One region of the Alkalibacterium sp. s-m-28 genome, then DNA from elsewhere that is predicted to be linked to it. Evidence: a T-box and tRNA genes for the amino acid it is inferred to sense, from the RefSeq annotation. Region 1 holds a T-box; the other holds one or more tRNA genes.
The links. The T-box of region 1 lies ahead of leuS (leucine--tRNA ligase). A T-box ahead of a tRNA ligase gene usually reads a tRNA of that ligase, here a tRNA-Leu.
Positions count from the first base shown of each region.

Region 2: it encodes a tRNA-Leu, which carries the amino acid that the T-box ahead of leuS (leucine--tRNA ligase) is inferred to sense. The anticodon was not compared.

Region 1 covers NZ_BAAGIQ010000021.1:10,506-21,134, reverse strand. The annotation lists gene ACYQ4S_RS04715 (pseudouridine synthase) at 1-542, opposite strand, end outside; gene ACYQ4S_RS04710 (putative polysaccharide biosynthesis protein) at 592-2,253, opposite strand; gene ACYQ4S_RS04705 (ABC transporter ATP-binding protein) at 2,454-4,214, opposite strand; gene leuS (leucine--tRNA ligase) at 4,283-6,700, opposite strand; T-box leader at 6,756-6,966, opposite strand; gene nagE (N-acetylglucosamine-specific PTS transporter subunit IIBC) at 7,011-8,510, opposite strand; gene ACYQ4S_RS04690 (LysM peptidoglycan-binding domain-containing protein) at 8,695-10,629, opposite strand, start outside.
Region 2 covers NZ_BAAGIQ010000065.1:169-10,797, forward strand. The annotation lists gene ACYQ4S_RS08715 (CidA/LrgA family protein) at 433-822, shown strand; gene ACYQ4S_RS08720 (LrgB family protein) at 824-1,531, shown strand; gene ACYQ4S_RS08725 (MurR/RpiR family transcriptional regulator) at 2,594-3,448, opposite strand; partial or broken gene ACYQ4S_RS08730 (Gfo/Idh/MocA family oxidoreductase) at 3,641-4,660, shown strand; tRNA gene ACYQ4S_RS08735 (tRNA-Leu) at 5,184-5,267, shown strand; gene ACYQ4S_RS08740 (exonuclease SbcCD subunit D) at 5,484-6,617, shown strand; gene ACYQ4S_RS08745 (AAA family ATPase) at 6,618-9,683, shown strand; gene ACYQ4S_RS08750 (Rid family detoxifying hydrolase) at 9,732-10,124, shown strand; gene ACYQ4S_RS08755 (M20 family metallopeptidase) at 10,190-10,629, shown strand, end outside.

The sequences.
Region 1 (10,629 bases):
TCAATGACTGACGTTCCAGCTTCCTCATCTGTTGACAGAATTTCCAGATCGGCAGGAAGTGTCTCATAATCGTCATCCAGAGTTACACCTTCTTTAAACTGGACGATATCCTCCTCAGTGACTATGCCGTCTATTTCTGCATAATACCGCTTGTCTACATGATGCTTCGGTGAAAGCAGTCGATGCGTCAGCTTGCCGTCGTTTGTCAGTATCAGCAGCCCTTCTGTGTCGATGTCCAGACGACCGACCGGATGAGGCTCCTGCAGACTGTCCTGCATCTCCAGAAGATCAAGCACGGTTTCATGCATCAGGTCTTCAGTCGCACTGATAACGCCTTGAGGCTTGTTCATCATGAAGTAGACAAACTCCTGATAATCCAGTTTTTCTCCACCGACCGTTACTTTGTCCGTATCAGGATCGACATGAGTCTTCGGGTCCGTCACGGTTTTTTCATTGACCTCGACTATTTTGGTTTTTAACAGTTTCTTTACTTCTTTTCGTGTGCCTAAGCCACTGTGGGCCAGCAGTTTATCAAGTCTCATATGCTCTCCTTTCGTTATTTCATAAACTCTTGAGTGTGCAAAGAGTATTCTATTTCATTCTAAATTTAGCTCGTGCACGTTCAGCTTTAGCACCGATCAGTCGGTCAGCTAGTCTCGTTTTCAGCACAAGATAACCATAAATAAGGATCCCGACTACTGCTATTATTGCAAGCGCAATCAACGAGTGCATTTTTATTTCATAATTCAGGATGAATCCTAGTCCCCATTTTACAATAAGTGTTCCAACTCCCATAGCTCCAGATAAAATCAGGATCAAAAGGGAACGTCTGAACAGTCTGCTTGCGGAATAGTGTGTGTGTTCATGCATGATACGCATCATCAGCCAGCAGCTTATGCCAAAACCGGCGATAGATGAAAGCAGCATGCCGTATGGACCGAGCCATGATACGAATAGAACCTGGGTGACCACTTTTACTACCAGTCCGGTCATCAGAGCTTTGATAGCCGGACGAGTCAGGTTGGCAGCCTGAAGCATATTCCCCAGCACCGCATATAGTGCAACGAATATACTCATCACAGCTGACACTTGTGTGATGCCAGTTCCGAGAGCATTGTTGCCGTAGAAAATGGTGTACAACGGTTCAGCGACGACAGCCATACCAATTGCTGCAGGGAACATGGCAAACAGCAGAAGCTGGATTCCTTTTGAAAATTGTCTGCGCACTTCATTCATATTGTTTTTCGCAATCAGATCACTGATAAGAGGAACTGAAGCGATCGACATGGCCGTACCGAAAGAAGTGAGTACCATGATCAGTTTATGTGCATTGGCCTGAGTGATTCCGTAAGTCTGTTCGATCATGCTTTCGCTCATATTTGAAAAGGCAGACATGAGCGGGCCGTATGTGACCTGGTCGACGATTTGAAAGACGATGATTCCAGTCGCAATGATGATGAATGGAATCGACGTTTTAATAATATTTATGATCAGCTCGTTCGGTGAGACTGATACCTCGCCTTTGCTTTCTTCAGGCTCATAGTTGAAGGCTGTCTTCATGCGTTTGAGCACAAATCCTAGATAACCTAGTGAAAAAATTGCTCCCACAAACGCTGCAAAGGTAGAGAATGCAACGGCTGTCACCACTTCACCGGAATTGACCTCTCTGATGACATACACAGTTGACAGGAGGAAAATGATTCGAGCCAGCTGTTCCAGTATTTGAGACACTGCAGACGGCTTCATCGTATTATGTCCTTGGATAAATCCGCGTGTGACACTCTGAGCAGGAATGATGAGTAAAGCCGGAGTCAGTGAGCGCATGACTAGAACGGCTTCAGATGCGCTGGCTGATGGGCTGGCTTCAGCAAGCAGCGGTGCCATTACAAACATGACCAGAGCTGAAACGACTCCAGTGATAGCCATGATTTTGAGACCCTGTTTATATATGGCCTTTGAAACCCCATACTCCCCTAATGCATTATAGTAACTCACCTGTTTGGATATAGCACTCGGTACGCCAGCCGTCGCCAGAGCAAGAAAGAACCCATAAGGCGTATAACCCATCTGGTACAATGCATTCGCTGCATCTCCCGGACCCTGTCCACCCATCCAGGCATACCAGGGAATGATATACAAGGCACCCAATATACGGGAAATCATGCTTCCGGCAGTCATCCAGGCAGTTCCGCTTATCATTCTTTCGTCATGAGACATTTCTTTAGTTAATCCTTTTGTTGCTTCAGAACTCATTCTAGAACCCTCTTTTCACTCGATACCAGCTGGCTGTCACTCCTGTGTGCGCTGGATTCATTTTACCTATCGCTTTTCATAGAAAAAAGGAGCAAAGTGCTCCTTTGTAACAGACTCTATTTTACTGCTTTAAGTGTTTCCGTGCAATCTTTTGAGCGAAAGATAAATATTTTTCATCTCTTTTTCGTTAAACTGTCACATCATTCATCTGCCAGCTGCTGATGAGCAAAGGATCTGTAGAGAGGATGCGTCTTCATCAATTCCTCGTGCCTGCCTATACCAGTCAAACGCCCCTGTTCTATGAACAGAATCTTGTCTGCGTCTACTATCGTACTCAAGCGGTGGGCAATGACGAAAGTGGTCCGCCCGACCATGAGTTTCTTCAATGCACTAGATACTTTTTCCTCAGACTGACTGTCCAGACTGGCTGTCGCCTCATCCATCATCAGGATATTAGGATCCCTTAAAAAGGCACGGGAAATATTGATCCGCTGCCTCTGTCCGCCTGACAATTTCAGACCTCGTTCGCCAACCGGTTCATCAAGCTTGCCCGGAAACTCCTCCACAAATTCTTTAGCATAAGCCATTTCAAGTACTTCCCACAAGCGCTCGTCGGATATGCTGTCGGCATCCGGCAGCCCGTAACAGACATTGGAACGGATGGTTCCAGACATCATCGCATTTTCCTGAGAAACGTACCCGATCTGACTGCGCCATGAACTGAGCGAGATTGTCTCTATAGACACCTCTCCTGCTCGAATCTCTCCACTGTCTGGTGTGTAGAACCGCTCCAGGAGTGCAAAAAGTGTGGATTTCCCTCCACCACTTGGACCAGCAAACGCAACCTTTTCTCCCGGAAGTGCTTCAAAGGAAATGGACTTGAGCACTTCTTTCTCAGATTCATAGGAAAAGCTGACCTGATCAAAAATAATAGGCAGGTCAGCAATGGTTCTGTCTTCTCCCTGTTCTTCAGCTTCCTCTTTTTCTTCTAAAATAGATGAGATGCGGTCTGTTGCACCGGCAGCTTTCTGCATCTGCATGAAGAAGTTCATGAAGGTGATGATCGGAAAAATGATTTGGAACAGATAAAGCAGAAATGCTACCAGCTGACCCGTAGTCATCTGTCCTCTGGCTACGCGTACACCTCCGTAACCGATGACGAACACCATGACCCCCATCATAAGCGTATAGATAAGCGGACCGATGATGGCCATGTATTTACCTTCTTTTAATCCGATGGTGTAAAGTTTTTCAATGTCCTTCTTACCTTTTGACTGTTCATAGCTTTCAGCTGTTGAGGATTTCATCAGTCTGATTTCAGCGATCGTTTGCTGGATCTTTCCGGAAAACGAGGCCGTCTCATCCTGCATCTCTCTGGATACTTTAGCTATTTTCTTTCCTAGAGGACGCGTCAGCATTAGTGCAAGTGGAACTGCCGTCAGCATGACCAAAGTCATCTGCCAGTCCATGAGTACCAAGATAATAAAAATACCAAACAGGGACAGAATCCCGTTGATAAACTGCGGAAAAAAGGACGAGATCAGATTCTGGACGATCGTCGTATCATTCGTGATCCGACTGACCACTTCTCCTGATGCATACTGATCAAAATAGGAAACAGGGAGCTTGATCACTTTATTCCATAAAAAAGAACGCAGACTCGCCACTATCCGTTGACCGATCTTGTGCAGCACATAATTTGAAAATCCATTGAAAATAACCTGAAAAATGAAGATACCTACAATCAGAGCAGCTAGCCACGGTCCAAACTGGTCGAATTCGATGCCATCTATGAACTGCTGAGTGGCGAGTGGAATCATCAGTTGTGTAAAGGTCGTCAGGAGGCTGCCTGCGAGTCCGATTGCAATGAGCCCTTTTGAGATCTTCGTTGACCAGATCAGTTGAGTAAATTTTTTCAGGTCATTTTTTGTTGGAGTTTTCAGGTCGGATGATTTTTGCATAAGCTTTCCTCACTTTATTTTACAGAGAAAAAGGGAAGGACCATACCTTCCCTTTTATCCCCTAACTGTTAATTAGCTACGATGTTGACTAGTTTCCCTGGGACAACTATAACTTTTCGTACGGTCTGTCCTTCCAGCATCTCCTGGATTCTACTGTCTGCAAGCGCCAGTTCTTCAAGTGCGTCTTTCGTTATCGATTTCGACACTTGTGCTTTTGAACGAACCTTTCCGTTGATCTGGAAAACGACCGTTACTTCATCCGTAACCAGTTTAGTTTCATCATATGACGGCCACTCTTCATAGGAAATACTTTCGGAAGCTCCGGTCACTTTCGCCCACAGTTCTTCCGAGACGTGAGGTGCGATCGGTGCCAGCATCTTGATGAATCCTTTGACATAGTCAAGCGGCAGACCTTCTGCTTTATACGCGGCATTGATGAAAACCATCAACTGGGAAATTCCTGTATTGAATTGCAGATTCTCATAATCTTCCGTCACTTTCTTCACAGTCTGATGGAAGACAACCTCTAGAGATTTGTCGTCATAAGTGGTGATGCGGTCTCTGACTTTTCCATCTTCATCGATGAATAGGCGCCAGACACGGTCCAGGAACTTACGTGCGCCTTCCAGTCCGTCTTCACTCCAGGCGATGGCTGCATCCAGAGGTCCCATGAACATTTCATATAGACGCAATGTATCTGCACCGTATTCTTCCACTACGACGTCTGGATTGACAACATTCCCTTTTGACTTGGACATTTTCTCATTGTTTTCTCCCAGGATCATACCTTGGTTGTAAAGTTTCTGGAATGGCTCTTTAGTCGGAACCAGACCTAAATCATAAAGGAATTTGTGCCAGAAGCGAGCATAAAGCAGGTGAAGTACTGCGTGTTCCGCTCCGCCAATATAAAGATCGACAGGCAGCCACTGTTTCAGTTTTTCAGGATCTGCCAGCTGGTCCGGGTTCTTTGGATCGATGAAACGAAGGAAATACCACGAGCTTCCTGCCCACTGCGGCATCGTGTTCGTATCTCTTTTCCCTTTCATACCTGTTTTTTCGTCTACTACATTGACCCAATCTTCAATGACGGCCAACGGTGATTCACCTGTACCGGATGGTCTGATTTCATCCGTTTTAGGCAAGGTTACCGGAAGATCTTCTTCAGGCACTGTGGTTGTCGTGCCATCTTCCCAGTGAATGACAGGAATCGGTTCACCCCAGTAACGCTGGCGGGCGAACAGCCAGTCTCTCAGACGGTAAGTTGTCTTAGACTCTCCGATATTATTATCTTTTAGATAAGCAATGATTGTCGCAATTGCCTCTTCCTGATTCAATCCGTTCAGGATATCAGAGTTGATATGCTCACCGTCACCCGTATAGGCTTCCTTGTCTGTATCTCCACCTTTAATGACTGGACGAATCGTCAGATCGTATTTCTGTGCAAATTCATAATCACGTTCATCATGAGCAGGAACAGCCATGATTGCCCCAGTACCGTATGAAGCCAGGACATAGTCAGCGATCCAGATCGGCATCTCCTCGTTGGTTACAGGGTTGACTGCATAAGCTCCTGTAAAGACACCCGTTTTATTTTTATTCAGATCCGTACGCTCAAGGTCAGATTTCTTGTTTGCCTCAGTGCGGTAAGCATCGACTGCTTCTTTCTGTTCAGCTGAGGTGATCTTGTCGACCAGATCTGATTCCGGTGCAAGAACAGCATAGGTCGCTCCGTAAATCGTATCCGGACGAGTTGTGAAGACAGTGAACGATTCAGCAGAATCCTTGATTCCGAAAGTGATTTCAGCTCCTTCAGACTTACCGATCCAGTTACGCTGCATGTCCTTGATGTGTTCTGGCCAGTCCACTTCTTCCAGATCGTCCAGCAGACGATCTGCGTATGCCGTAATCTTAAGCATCCACTGCTTCATCGGTTTACGGTAGACTGGATGTCCTCCACGTTCGGATTTTCCGTCAATGACTTCCTCATTTGCAAGAACGGTACCAAGTGCCGGGCACCAGTTGACAGGGACTTCCGCTTCATAAGCCAAGTCTTTTTCAACCAGCTTCGTAAAAATCCATTGCGTCCATTTATAGTAGTCAGGATCTGTCGTATTGATTTCACGGTCCCAGTCATAACTGAAACCAAGCGACTTGATCTGACGCTTGAAAGTCTGAATGTTCTGTTCAGTAAACTCTGCCGGATCATTTCCGGTATCCAGTGCATACTGCTCAGCCGGAAGACCGAAGGCATCCCATCCCATCGGATGAAGCACATTGAAGCCCTGCGCACGCTTCATGCGTGAAATAATATCTGTTGCCGTGTATCCTTCTGGATGCCCGACATGAAGCCCCTGACCTGATGGGTAAGGAAACATATCAAGTGCATAAAAGTTATCCTTGTTCTTATCTTCAGTGGTTCTGAACGTCTGGTTCTTTTCCCAGACAGCCTGCCACTTCTGTTCGATCGTCTTATGGTTGAATGACATACAATTCTCTCCTTTAAATTAAAAAATGCCCTATGAATAACAGACGAGCTGTTACTCATAGGGCGTTAATGATCGCGGTACCACCTATGTTTACTGTTTTACATGAAGTAAAACAGCCTCCAGTCCTTAACGCGGAAAACGGCAGCGGGTACTTGATTCCCCGAGGCAACTTGTCAGGCGAGTTCAGCTGTCTTTCTGTGTATTTTCACCACCCATACACTCTCTGGAAGAAAGAGACACTTACTACTCCTGTGCACTGTTTTTCTTATCTTTCCACTTATTCTACCAAAGCCTCAGGGAATGCGCAATCTTATTTTAATTTTTCCATTTCGTTCGCTACGAATTCCACATCCGTTCCGACAACGACCTGCATGGTGTTTCGACCTGTTTTTCTCAGTCCTGGTACGTTTGCCTGCTTGATTCTATTTTCGTTTACCTTGTTCATGTCGTTTATCTCCAGCCTCAGGCGTGTAGCACAATAGTCCAGAGAGGCAATATTATCCTGACCACCCAGGCCGTCGAGAATGATTTCCGCCTTTCTCCGATACTCATTGTCGTCAGCAGACAAGGCAGGATCTCTGTCTCTCCCCTGGTTGGCTGTCGGCGCGGCAGGAGGTGTCGGTCCTTCTGATACTTCTCCTTCATCAAGTGCCACTTCTTCTCCTCTACCTGGGGTTTTCAGATTGAATGTTTTTATGGCCCAAAGGAAAGCGAAATAATAGATGACCGCAAATACTAGTCCCTGAACGATCAGCATATACGGCTGATTGGCCATCGGCAGCCTGAAGCTGAGTACGCCATCGACAAACCCTGCACTGAAACCGAAGCCGGCTGTCCAGTTAAATGTCGCCGCAATAAACATAGAAAGACCTGTCAGCAGGGCATGTATTACAAATAACAAAGGTGCGACGAACATGAAGGCAAACTCCAACGGTTCTGTCACGCCTGTAAAGAACGTTGCAAATCCTGCGGCCAGCATCAATGAGCCGACCCGTTTCTTCTGGTCTGAATCAGCCATCTGATACATAGCCAGACCACCGGCAGGCAGTCCGAACATCATGACAGGGAAATAACCGGCCTGGTACATGCCTGTCACCCCCACTACTCCTGTTCCTTCCCAGAAATTCTGAATGTCATTAATTCCAATCAGATCGAACCAGAATACTGCATTTAAAGCATGGTGAAGACCCGTCGGAATCAGCAGCCTGTTAAAGAACCCATATAACCCGGCTCCAAAGGCTCCCAGACCACTGATGAATGTTCCAAAGTCAACGAGCAGACCGAAGACTGGTGGCCAGACAAACATCAGTATACCTGACAAGACTAGTGAGGCTACTGCAGTGATAATCGGCGGAAGACGTCTTCCACTGAAAAATGCCAGAGCTTGAGGAAGCTTGACTCCACTGAATTTATTATAAATGACCGCTGCAATAATACCGACAAGGATACCGATAAACTGCGTTTCGATACTGTCGAAAGCCATGTTCACTTCTTCCACATCGATCTGCTGAAGCTGAGCGACGGTATCCGGACTAAGCATGGTCGTTGTCACAAGCCAGCCGACCAGACCGCTCAGAGCAGCCGACCCGTTCTTGTCCCTGGACATGCCTAAGGCTACCCCTATCGCAAACAGTATACCCATGTTATTGATAAGGGATGCTCCTGCGCTGATCAGGAAAGCCGCAATCTGGCTTTCTCCACCCCAACCGCTCGGATCGATCCAATACCCGATACCCATCAGAATAGCTGCTGCAGGTAAGACCGCCACAGGCAGCATCAAGGATCGGCCTATACGTTGTAGATACTTCATTTGTCCCACTCCTTTTTACAGTGATCACCTTCTTTAAAAGGATGATAAATGCTTCGGAAATGATTAAAGAAGATGTCGCTTTCATTATATAGTAAGCTCTATCATTTAGCAACAAAATATATAACATAATATTTAAAAACCCCTTTTCACAGGGGCTTTTTCGGCCCGTGAAAAGGGGTACATGTTACTTGGCTGTCCTCAATTGCTGATTGACAAAGATAAGGTCTGTAGTTAGATTGTTCATTTCTTTCAGTTCCCGTACAGTCAGTTTGTACTCTCTTGCAATATGAGACAATGTTTCTCCAGCAGAAACAGTATGGACTGACTGAGTGGGCTGAGGAGCCGTCTCGCTTGTCTGCTCACCGCGCACTACTAATGTCTGACCAACGAAAATAATGTCACTCGTCAGGTTGTTCCACTCTCTCAGCTGACTGATCGTCACGTTCTGAGCTCTCGCTATAGCTGAAAGGGTGTCACCTGCCTTAATCACATAGGAGCGGTCATTAGGTCTGGACTGATTATTTGCTGGCGCTGGTGTCTGAACAGTCGGCGTGCTGACAGAAGTTGATCCTCCTGTACGTAAGGTCTGGCCGACAAAGATGCGGTCCGCATTAGTCAGATTGTTCAGCTCACGTAACTGATTCACTGTGGTCTGGAACTCTCGAGCAATGTGTGAGAGTGTATCTCCAGCTTTTACCGTGTATGTGCCTCCCTGATTCTGATTTCCAGCAGGCGAGGTTGGTGCAGTAGAATCAGTTGAGCCTTTAATCGTCAGTTTCTGACCGACAGATAGGCGGTCTGCGTTTTCAATCGCATTCCATTCTCTTAACTGAGCAACGGTCGTCTTGAACTGACGGGCAATGCCACTTAAGGTATCTCCCGATTTTACCGTATAAATTGTGCTGACTGTCTTATCATTATCCTGAACAGGTGCAGCAGGTGTCTGAGTCACAGGTTGTGACTGCTGTGTGCCACTTACCTTGAGGACCTGACCAACTGACAGACGGTTACTATCAGTCAGACTGTTAAGCTGGCTCAGTGCACTCACCGTAGTGCCGTGTGTACGGGCAATCTGACTTAACGTATCTCCTGCCTTGACGACATAGTCCCATACAGCAGGTGACGGACTGGTCTGGTTCTCTGGACGAGTGTTCTGATCCTGAGCTGTCCCGTTGACAGTCAGACGCTGGCCGACAAAAATACGGTCACTGGTCAGCTTGTTGTCAGACATCAGGCGTGAGACAGTCGTCTGGTGATCTCTTGCGATTCTACTCAATGTATCACCGCTTACGACTGTATAAGTAGTCGCCGCAGTCGGTTTCTCAGGCTGCTGAGGTGCGGGCACAGTCGGTGTATCATCAGATGGAACCAGCAGCTGCTGACCTATTCTGATTAGATCACTGTTCAGCTTATTCAACGTTCTAAGCTGAGCGACAGTTGTCTTGTACGTTCTGGCTATTCCTGATAGTGTATCTCCAGATTTAACCGTATATGATGTAGTACCTTTTTCGGGAACCGCAGCATCCGGACTCGGTGCAGGTACAGTGCTTTCTCCCTGTCCAGATGTTCCTGGTACAAGCAGAACCTGCCCGACATAAATGGTATCTGACAGGAGCTTGTTCGCAGATTTCAAAGCAGCGACAGTTGTATTATGTGTACGGGCCAGTTGAGACAGCGTGTCTCCTCTTTGGACCGTAACAGACTTGCTCTGAGTATCAGACTGACTGACTGGCGGAGTCACTGGTACAGTTTCTGCTGCTTTACCCGGTATCGTCAAACGCTGATTGATGAAAATCAGATCTCCACTTAAATTGTTTGTTTCTCTGATCGCCTGAACTGTCGTACTGAATTCTCGGGCAATCTTGGTTAAGGTATCTCCCCTTACAACCGTATAGATTCCACTTCCAGTTTCCGGTCTGATCGCATCAGGAGCTGGTGTTTCACCCTGGTTACCGGAGTCTTCAGGCTTGGAGGTATCTGGTTTCGCTTCTTCTTTTGGCTGTTCTGGCGCAGGTTGCGCTGTTTCAAGTTTAGGCACGGTCAGTTTCTGATTCACGAAAATCAAGTCACTGCTCAGATTATTCGCTGTCTTCAAAGCCTGAACCGTCGTTTTAAAGTC
Region 2 (10,629 bases), on a different contig from region 1:
TAAAGGACTTTTTTATATCATGAAACAGTTAAATTTTTAATGCAACACTAGTGATTTTTCTTATCTGGGATTGTATTAATCTACAGTGGAATAAAAACGAGACACGTTAGTAAAACGACTAGTATCATATCTATTGTCACGGGAGTTCTAGTTATTTGGGCTTCAATCTATTCAATAATCGTTACTATGCTGTTTGGACTAAACTGGTAATTGAATTAGACCGATTAAGTTACCTGTTGTCAGTATGTATTTTTGTAGGAAAGCCCAAATTATTGACATGGCTTGACTGGATAAGTTTCAATGCAACCGATTCTATCATTTAACTGATAATTAATATTTCATGTTAAATATTGAACGATCACGCTTTCATTTCTTTTCAAACTTACTTTTTTGCTTTAGAATAAACCATGAGTTGAACGAGGAGGAATAAAGATGAAGCAATTAAAACAGCTTTTCTGGATTTTTTTATTTTCATTTATAGGAGAATTTTTGTCGTTAGTTAGCCCAGTGGCTATTCCTGGAAGCGTGATTGGAATGGTCCTGTTATTTATTGCGCTTCATTTCAAATGGATCAAGTTGAAACAAGTTGAAGAAGTCGGCAACTGGGTGACTGACAATATGGCGATTTTTTTCGTGCCTGCAGGAGTTGGACTGATGACGAATTTCGGTATACTAGGGGACATCTGGTGGCAGCTCCTGGTAACAATTTTTATCACGACAACGCTGATGATTGCATTTGTAGCACTAGTCGTTCAGTGGCTTAAGCGGAGAAAAGATGAGAAAACTGAACAGCAAGCCGGATTCAATAAGGAGCTGATTTGATATGATGGATATTTTATCGACCAACCCGTTTTTTGGATTATTTCTGACCTTTTTCTTTTTCCTTCTAGGGACGATATTTCATAGAAGATGGCCTGGAAACCCATTATTTAATCCGCTGATTTTTTCCATCACCTGCATCATTATTCTCTTGCTTGTGACTGGAATTCCTTATGAGCAATACAATGAAGGCGGTCAATTCATTAATTTGTGGATCACACCGGCTACCGTCGCATTGGCTATTAAGCTAGAAAAGAACTTTATCTATTTGAAGACCTACTACACAGCAATTTTATCCGGAATCGCTCTTGGTGTATTGTTTCACACGGCTATCTTGGTTATTGTCAGTATCCTGTTTCAGTTCAATCAAGAACTGGTGGCGACCCTGTTTCCGAAATCAATCACAACGCCGATTGCATTGGGTGTGTCTGAATCACTTGGCGGCATCGTTTCGTTAACAGTAGCCATCGTCGTATTCACAGGAGTGCTCGGAACGGTTGTCGGCCCTCCGATCTTCGCCTTATTGAAGATAAACGACCCGGTTGCTCAAGGAGTAGCTCTGGGATCAGGCTCGCATGCGATGGGTACGGCTAAAGCTATCGAATTAGGCGATGTGCAGGCCGCTATGTCTGGACTGTCCATCGTCTTGACTGGTATCGTCGTGGTTATTTTGGCCCCATTCGTTATGGGATTTGTGGGCGTTTTGTTTTAGTCTTTGAAGAGTACAAAGGCAGCATGGATAATCAGAAGTCACGCAATACTAGTACTAGCTCGAGAAGATTGAAATAAATGAGTGGGATGAAAGATTCCGTGAGCGTCCAACTCAGGTGTTGAGGGACAGTCGAGTGGTCAGAAAGATTCCGTGAGCGCCCAACTCAGTTGTCGAAGGACAGTCGAGTGGTCGGAAAGACTCCGTGAGCGTCCAACTCAGGTGTTTAAGGACAGTCGAGTGGTCGGAAAGATTCCGTGAGCGCCCAACTCAGGTGTTGAAGGATAGTCGAGTGGTCAGAAAGATTCCGTGAGCGTCCAACTCAGGTGTTGAAGAACAGTCGAGTGGTCAGAAAGATTCCGGGAGCGTCCAACTCAGGTGTTGAAGAACAGTCGAGTGGTCAGAAAGATTCCGTGAGCGCCCAACTCAGTTGTTGAAGGACAGTCGAGTGGTCAGAAAGACTCCGTGAGCGTCCAACTCAGGTGTCGAGGGACAGTCGAGTGGGCCGAAAGATCCTGTGAGCGTCCAACTCAGGTGTTGAGGGACAGCCGAGTGGGCAGAAAGACTCCGAGAGCGCCCAACTCAGTTGTCGAAGGACAGTCGAGTGGTCGGAAAGACTCTGTGAGCGCCCAACTTAGGTGTCGAAGGACAGCCGAGTGGTCAGAAAGATTCCGTGAGCGTCCAACTCAGGTGTTGAAGGACAGCCGAGTGGTCGGAAAGACTCCGTGAGCGTCCAACTCAGTTGGTGGTCAAGAGATATTCAAGACAAATCAACTTTCCGTTTGATCCGCTAACTGAGTGATATCTTACTACGCGGCGGAGCAAAAGGGTTAGTCAGTAACCGGTCATTCGGCGGCTTCCGACGACTGTCGGAAGCTTCATCATTGAAAAAGAGCAGTTGAGCGCTAGATTTAATTATCCGCTCAACTGCTTTTGATTTATTCCGACTCTTTCAAGTGGTCACTTTTTCTCGTCTTCACGACCATTCGTTCCTGAGCAGTTGTGATCCGTTCAAGTGATCTAGATATGCTCCTGATAAGAATCAATTAGTAAATTACAGCAAAATTAAAACCGCTCATCCAGAAACAGGGTCTCGGATGAGATGCGCTTGGACTGGTTCTTGTCGTAATTTGACACGAACAGACAGCCGTACAAGGTGTTCAGCACATAATCAATCGCTGTCTGTGACGAGAAAGTCGAGAGCTTGACTGACTGGCTTTCGCTTTCAGCCACTGGAAGAATCAAGTCCCCGAGTGATGCGATATGTGAAGACGGACTACCCGTTATCACAATAATCGTCGCTCCGTTCTGCTTGAGCAGTTGGGTGATGTAATAGTTATTCTTACTTTCTCCACTATAGGAAATCACGATGGCGCAGTCACCTTGCTTGAAATTTGTTGCGAGGTGGCGGTTTTCTCCAGGCAAAGCGGCCATGTGAACAGAACGGTTGATTTTCATCAGCTTATTCTGGAAATTCAAGGCAGGCAGATAGGTATCGCCGTAAGCAAATACCCCGATTTTATCAGCTTGAAGCAGAAGTTCCACAGCCTGTTCAAGTTTATCAGGTGAGAGTAGCTGACTCGTCTGATTAAGAGAGTCAGTGAACAGCTCGAGGATTTTCTTCTGAATCTCTCCGTATGAATCGTCATCGGTAAAAGGAAAATCAGGGTCCACATTCGATATGGCATTGTATTCCTTCTGCAGCTCAGCAGACCACTTGATTTTGAAATCCTTGAAGCCTCTCAGACCGATTTTCCGGCAGAGTCTGACCACAGTTGAAGGTGAGGTATAAGTCAGTTCCGAAAGAGCCTGGATCGATAAATTCAAAACATCCTCCTTGTTGGTAATTATGTACCGAGCGACTGCTTTTTCCGATGCATTGAACTGTTCGTCGTGTTTCAGATCTGTTAATAATGACATGCGATCCACCTCCTAAAACTAAGTGTACATAAAAGACAGCAATCTAACCAGTTTTTGGGTAATTTATTTCAGTAAACAACCAATTCTAACAGACTTTTCTGAAAAAACTGCCCATTTAACTAAGTCAATTTACAGAAGGAAGCCAACGTGATTAAATAGTAAGTGAGATGACAACACATTAGGAGGAAGCATATGTTAACTATTGCCTACATCGGAAACGGGAAGAGTGCGAACCGCTATCATATCCCTTTTTCAAGTCTGGTCGACACGATTAAGATAAAGAAAATTCTCTCGAGAGGGGATAGGCCTGACTGGGACGCTGTCGAAGGGGTGACTTACGTTAAGGAGAGTGAAGAGATCTGGAATGATCCGGATATCGACCTAGTGGTTCTGTCGACTCCGCCGCATACCCATTACCCTCTGGCTAAAGAGGGGCTGGAAAACGGGAAGAACGTACTGGTCGAGAAACCTTTTACCGAAACATCTGACCAGGCTAAGGAGCTGTTTGCTCTGGCAGAAGAGAATGGCTTGTTTATCCAATGCTATCAGAACCGCCGTTTCGACTCGGATTTTCTGACTGTCCAGAAAGTAATCGAAAGCGGAAAAATTGGAGATGTTCTGGAAGTGGAGATGCATTTCGATTATTTCCGTCCTGAAGTGCCTGAGCAGACTGACCACTTCGATCCCATGGAAAGTTTCCTGTATACCCATGCCTGCCATACCGTCGATCAGGTTCTGTCTTACTTTGGAAATCCTCAGGATATTCAATATGATGTCCGTCAGCTTCTGGGAGAAGGACGAATGAACGATTATTTCGACCTGGATTTCTTTTATGACGACAACCTTAAAGTATCCGTCAAGTCGAGCTACTTCCGTCTGAAAGAACGCCCAAGTTTCGTGGTCTATGGCACAAAAGGAACATTCATCAAGGAATCAAAAGACCGTCAGGAAGAACATCTGAAGCTGTTTTATATGCCGACAAACGAGGATTTTGGCCTGGATCTGCCGGAACATTACGGCACGCTATATTATATGTCTGGAGATGGCCAGTATCATGAGGAAAAAGTCGTCTCGGAAAAAGGGAGCTACAGCTATTTCTACGAAGCGCTCTACGAAACACTTGTAAATGGAAAAGAGTAGCTGGTTAAAGATTATGAAACCATTCGTCAGATTGAGATTCTTGAAGAAGGTATCAGACAGATGAAAAAATAGTCTGAAAGGAAGTTTTCTCAGTTCTTATGATTCTGTTACAGAAAGTACGAACCAGCAAGGATAAAAAATAAGAAATAAAGAGTGGGCAGTGGAGAAGAAGGCTCGAGAAAATAATTGATACCAAGTCCTATACAAATGAGAAGCAATAATACAACCAGCTGTTTTTTGTATAGAAGACAAATCCTCCAATGAATATTTCCCGGTCACTCTTCCTCCAAACTTCATTACGTTGGGCTGTTGGAAGAGTGAGCGGGCCATTATACACAGCGACTATGAAGTCGGAATTTGTCTGATAACTTTTATCTGCCATCCAATGTGTCAGCTTGTTCATCAACCGAAGTTCTTTTCCTTCTCTTATCCATCCAAAAAAACATAAATAACATACAGCTGTAAATAAACCTTCCCCGAATCAGCTCTTAAAGGAAAACGCCGTGATAGGGCTCAGCCGGGTTAGAAAGTTTATTCGCGGCATGAAAAAAGTATTAACAGAATCTGAGGGATGTGCTATACTAATGAATGTTCCGGCTAGGTGGTGGAATGGTAGACACGCCAGACTCAGAATCTGGTGAGCGTAACGCTCGTGAGGGTTCAACTCCCTTCCTGGCCATAATTTGATACGACTGGATTTTCAGAAAGACTGACGGGTACCCTCAAGGATAGAAGGTGCGCGCTTTTTTTTGTTTCAATTTTATTGGAAATCCATTGTCAGCAGACATATTTAGAACGGACTGCCGGACTGTCCTATTTAGTCTGTGCCAGTTTTCTGATAAAATACAAGTCAAAGATAAGACGTGAAACGTACGGAAAGAAGGAGAGGTAAGGCATGAGAATTTTACATACTGCGGACTGGCACATTGGAAAAATCGTCAATGAGTTTTCGATGCTTGAAGAACAGGCTGATGTTCTGCACCGACTGGTCGATGAGGTCAAGGAACTGGATGTCGATGTCCTGATCATGGCGGGTGACTTGTATGACCGGGCGATTCCCCCTAAAGAAGCGGTCATTCTGGCTACGGAGATTTTCACCCGCCTGATTCGCGAAGCGGGGATACCGGTCCTGGCTATTGCGGGGAATCATGACAGCAATGAACGGCTGGAATACGGTGCGGAACTGCTTTCGACCAGTGAGCTCTTTATCGAAGGCACACTCAAAACAGACATCCGTAAAGTCACAGTCAAGGGGGCCAATTTCTACCTCCTGCCGTTTGCGGATCATGTCGCCGTTCGAAAACTGCTGGGTAATGATGAGATCAAGGATCTTCAGGATGCGACACGCGTTCAGATCGAATCGATTAAAGAGAAGATGAACCCGGATGAGCTGAATATTCTAATTGCCCACGGATATGTAGTGAACGGGGGAAAAGAGTCGGTGGAAGATTCCGATTCCGAACGTCCGTTAAGCATTGGGACAGCAGAATATGTTGATGTCAATTTGTTCGATGCCTTCGACTACGTTGCACTTGGCCATTTGCATAAAGCTCAGAAGGTCAAATCAGACCGGGTACGGTACAGTGGCTCACCTGTGAAGTATTCTAAATCAGAAGCCAGACATAAGAAACAGCACCTGCTGGTCGATCTGGAGAAAGACACGATCGATGTTCAGACGATTTTGACCAATCCTAAACGGGACTTGCGTGTGATCAGAGGCTTCTTTGACGAGTTGATGCAGGATGAGTCAGAAGATTACATTTTCTTCGAGCTGGAAGATAAAGGCTATGTCATGGATGCGATGCATCAGCTGAGACGACGCTACCCTTATGCGATGGGGCTTGAATATTTATCCAAAAAAGACAGGCAGTCCAAAGAAACGACACGTACCCATCAGCTGGCCGACAAGAAGGATGTCCTGGAACTCTTCAGTGATTTTTACGAGAATTTCAAGGACGAACCGCTGGATGACGAGCGAAGACAAGTAGTTAATGGCGTCTGGGAAGACGTTCAGAGAGGTGGAGAGTAGATGCGTCCATTAAAACTCAAAATGAGCGCCTTTGGACCCTACAAAGGCGAAGTCGAGATTGATTTTACGGCGTTCAATCAGTCTGCTCTCTTTCTGGTCAGCGGACCGACGGGGGCAGGGAAAACGACGATTTTCGATGCGATTGCCTATGCCCTGTTTGACAAGCCGTCAAAAGATGGCCGTGAAAAAGATACATATAAATCCGATCATGCGAAAGATACAGATCTCTGTTACGTAGAGCTGGAGTTTGAACTGGGACAGAAGCGGTATTCCGTCAGACGGGAGCCGAATCAGATAGGACCAGGAACGCGGACAAAAACTAAGCAGATCGCAGCAAGCGTGGCGTTTCACAATGGAGATCAGGTCACCACTAAAATCAATGAAGCCAACAAAGAAATCGAGGCGCTTCTGGGGCTGACTCATGACCAGTTCAGACAAATCGTCATGCTGCCGCAAGGGGATTTCCGGCGTATGCTTGACTCGAACAGTGCGGACAAGGAAAAGATTTTCCGTAATATTTTCCAGACGGATCAGTTCGAAGCCTTTCAGGAGAAACTCAAAGAACAGGCTAAAGAGCTGAAACAAGAACGGGACGGCTATGCTCAGGCAGTCAGTCTGGCTTTTCAGTCGATCGAAACCAAAGAAAATCAGACTCTTGAAAAAGCCATTGACCAGTTCGACATTCCAGCTGTTCTGGAAGAGACAGCTAAATTGATTGATGCAGATTCGAAACACCTCACTGAACTTAAAGAGACAATCGGAAGCCTTCAGGAAGAGAAGACAGCTACTGAGCGACTGATTGAATACCTTGAGAAGAAGACAGCTCTTGATAAAGAAAAAATCGAGCTGGATGCGACTGAAAAAGTAGTGGCGGATTACAAGGAACAGCTAGCTAAAAACGATGAAGCACAAAAACTTGTAGAGGCTAAAAAGAGAGAACAGGATCTGGCCCAGGAGTTAAAAGACGAACAGACAAAGCGGAACGACTTGTCTGAAAAGCAGAAGAGTTTGACCGATTCTCTTGCTGAAGCGGAAAAACAGAAGGACCTGATTCAAGACGAACTGGGTAAGCTGGATCGTGTCAGAGAAGCGATTCAGACACTGAAAAAAGAGCTGGAACGCATGACCGAAGTGGAGAAGACAGAAGAAGCAATCAGTCAGGCAGAAAAACAGCTGAAGGAAAACCGCTTAAGACAGGCTTCGATTAAAGAAAAAATGGAAGCAGTCAAGCAGGCTGTCCAGTCGCAGCAAAATGAGCTGAAGGAACTTCAACACATCAAAAGCAGTTTTCCAGATAGTTATGATCGAATCGGCAAGCTGAAAGATAAAAAATCAGAAGCCATGCAGAGACTCGAAAAACTGAAGGAACTGTGCGATTTGAGAAAAGAAGGTGCTGAAGTTAAGCAGGTCTTTTCAAAAGCCAACAAGGACCTCAAGCAAGCAACAGAAAGTCTGGATGAAGCCAAGTCAGCGTATTACAGCAATATTGCCGTAGTCCTGGCAGGAGATCTTGAAGAGAACGAACCTTGTCCGGTCTGCGGTGGGACGGATCATCCTCGAAAAGCTCACGCAGCAGTTGATTCAGTATCCAAAGACGACGTCGACCGTCTGGAGAAAGTTAAAGCTGAAGCCGAAGCCCACTATAATCGGATCGGTGTTCATCTGCAGCAGCTCTCTGAAGCCGTCGGTAGGCGGTGCAAGGAACTGGGCATTGAACATACGGACGCGGATGAAGCGTTTGGACAGACGAAGAAAAGCTGTCGTGAACTGACAGACGAACTGAATAAGCTGGAACAAGACCTTAAGCAGAAACAAAAGCGGGTGGAAGCAGAAGGCAAGCTGACTGAAAAACTGGAGGCTCTTCAAAAAGAAGAACGTGATCTGTCAGAAGTACGCGTTCAGCTGACGTCAGACGAACAGCATATGACTAGGCGGATTGGTGAGCTGAGTGAGTTATGCAGCGAACTGAAAGCATCTGTGTCCTATGACTCCGAGAAACAAGTCAAAGAGGCTATAGCAGAAAAAGAAGCGCTGATCAGAAAAACTGAGCAGGCGGCTTCAGATAATCAGTCCCTTGTCCAGGACTTAAGCAGTAAACAGTCGGCTAATAAGCAGGCAATCAAACTGACCGAGGAAAGCATCAATAAGCTGACTGACAAACATTCAGAAGCAAGGGCCCACTTTGAACATAGACTTCAAGAAAGTAAGCTGGACGATAGCTTCGAGTCCCTCGTTCTGGAACACGAGACAGCTGACAAGATGCAGCGAGCGATCAATGATTATGAGAAAGCTAGACACAGCCTGACTGTTCAAATGAAAGAAGTCCAGGCGCATCTAGATAAGGAAGACAAGCTTCTGCCGGTTGAGGCATACCGTGATCAGTGCAAGTCAATTATTGAAAGGTTGCCGGAGCTGGAAGAAAGCCGAGATGACCTGGTCAAAACAGTAAATCAGAATCAGCGGGCGGTCGAAACGATTACCATTCATCAGGGCAAGAGCGATGAACTGGAAAAAGACTACCGGATCTATAGTGAGCTGGCCATGATGGCAGGCGGTACAAGTAATGAAACGGACCGGATCTCATTCGAACGGTATGTCCTCGGGATTTACTTCGACGAAATTCTGATCGCTGCCAACGAACGCTTTAGCGAAATGACCAATAACCGCTATGAGCTGCAGAGAAAGATGGATGCGGCCAAAGGAAATAAACCCAAAGGGCTGGATATGGACGTGTTCGACTACGAAACAGGCAAAGTGAGAGGGGTCAACACGCTTTCCGGTGGGGAATCGTTTAAAGCCTCTCTTGCACTGGCTCTGGGACTCAGCGACGTGATCCAAAGTCAGAGCGGCGGGGTCAGTGTCGACACCCTCTTTATTGATGAAGGATTCGGGACGCTGGATTCCGATTCTCTGGACAAAGCCATCGAAACATTGCTCGATTTGCAGGAACGCGGCAGACTAGTGGGAATCATTTCTCACGTGGATGAACTGAAAACCCGAATCCCTTCTCATATTATTGTCGAACGGACGACTGCCGGAAGCCAGGTCAGTGTCCAGACAGTATAGTAAAAGTTTAGATCTATCATATTAAACCAACTAAAAGGAGACTTACTCATGACAACATTAGACAAACACATTTTAAACTCTAAAAAGGCACCAGCAGCAATCGGACCATACTCACAGGCGGTCGTATTCGGAAATACCGTGTACGTTTCGGGTCAGCTGCCGATCGATGCGGAAGCAGGAAAAATCACAGCTGAAACAGCCAAGGAACAGACAAGACAATCATTGAAAAACATTGAGTATATCCTGGCAGAAGAAAACCTGACGCTTTCTGATGTCCTGAAAGTCACTGTTCTTCTAAGCGATATTTCCAACTTCCAGGACATGAACGAGGTATACGCAGAATTTTTCAAAGAGCCTTTCCCAGCACGCGTTGCTTATGAAGTAGCAGCCCTTCCAGCTGGCGCATTAGTTGAAATCGACGTTATTGCAGGAAAAAGTTGATTTGTGATTACTAGAGATATTAAGTATATTAGTCTGAAAAAGACGAACAGTAGAGGATGAAACCGATGAGTGAGCAATACAATGAAAAAATTGATTCAATCATTAAAGAGTTGAGACCGGAACTTCAGGAGCTGAGCGAGTATATCTATGCTAATCCTGAACTGGGTCACGAAGAGTTTCTGTCATCAAAGGCCCATGTGGAACTGCTTGAAGAACATGGGTTTGATGTTGAATACCCTTATCTGGGAATCGGTACAGCCTTCAGAGCGATTTATAAAGGAGAAAAAGAAGGACCAACCCTTGCCTACTTGTCTGAATATGATGCCCTTCCTGGTATCGGACATGGTTGTGGGCATAATCTGCTCGGGGCGACCGATACTGGGGCGGGACTAGTCTTGTCCAAACTGGTTGATGAGGTAGGTGGGACAGTGGTTGTCCTGGGGACCCCGGCAGAGGAAACGAACGGAGATAAAGTGACCATGGCAGATGCGGGAACCTTTGACGA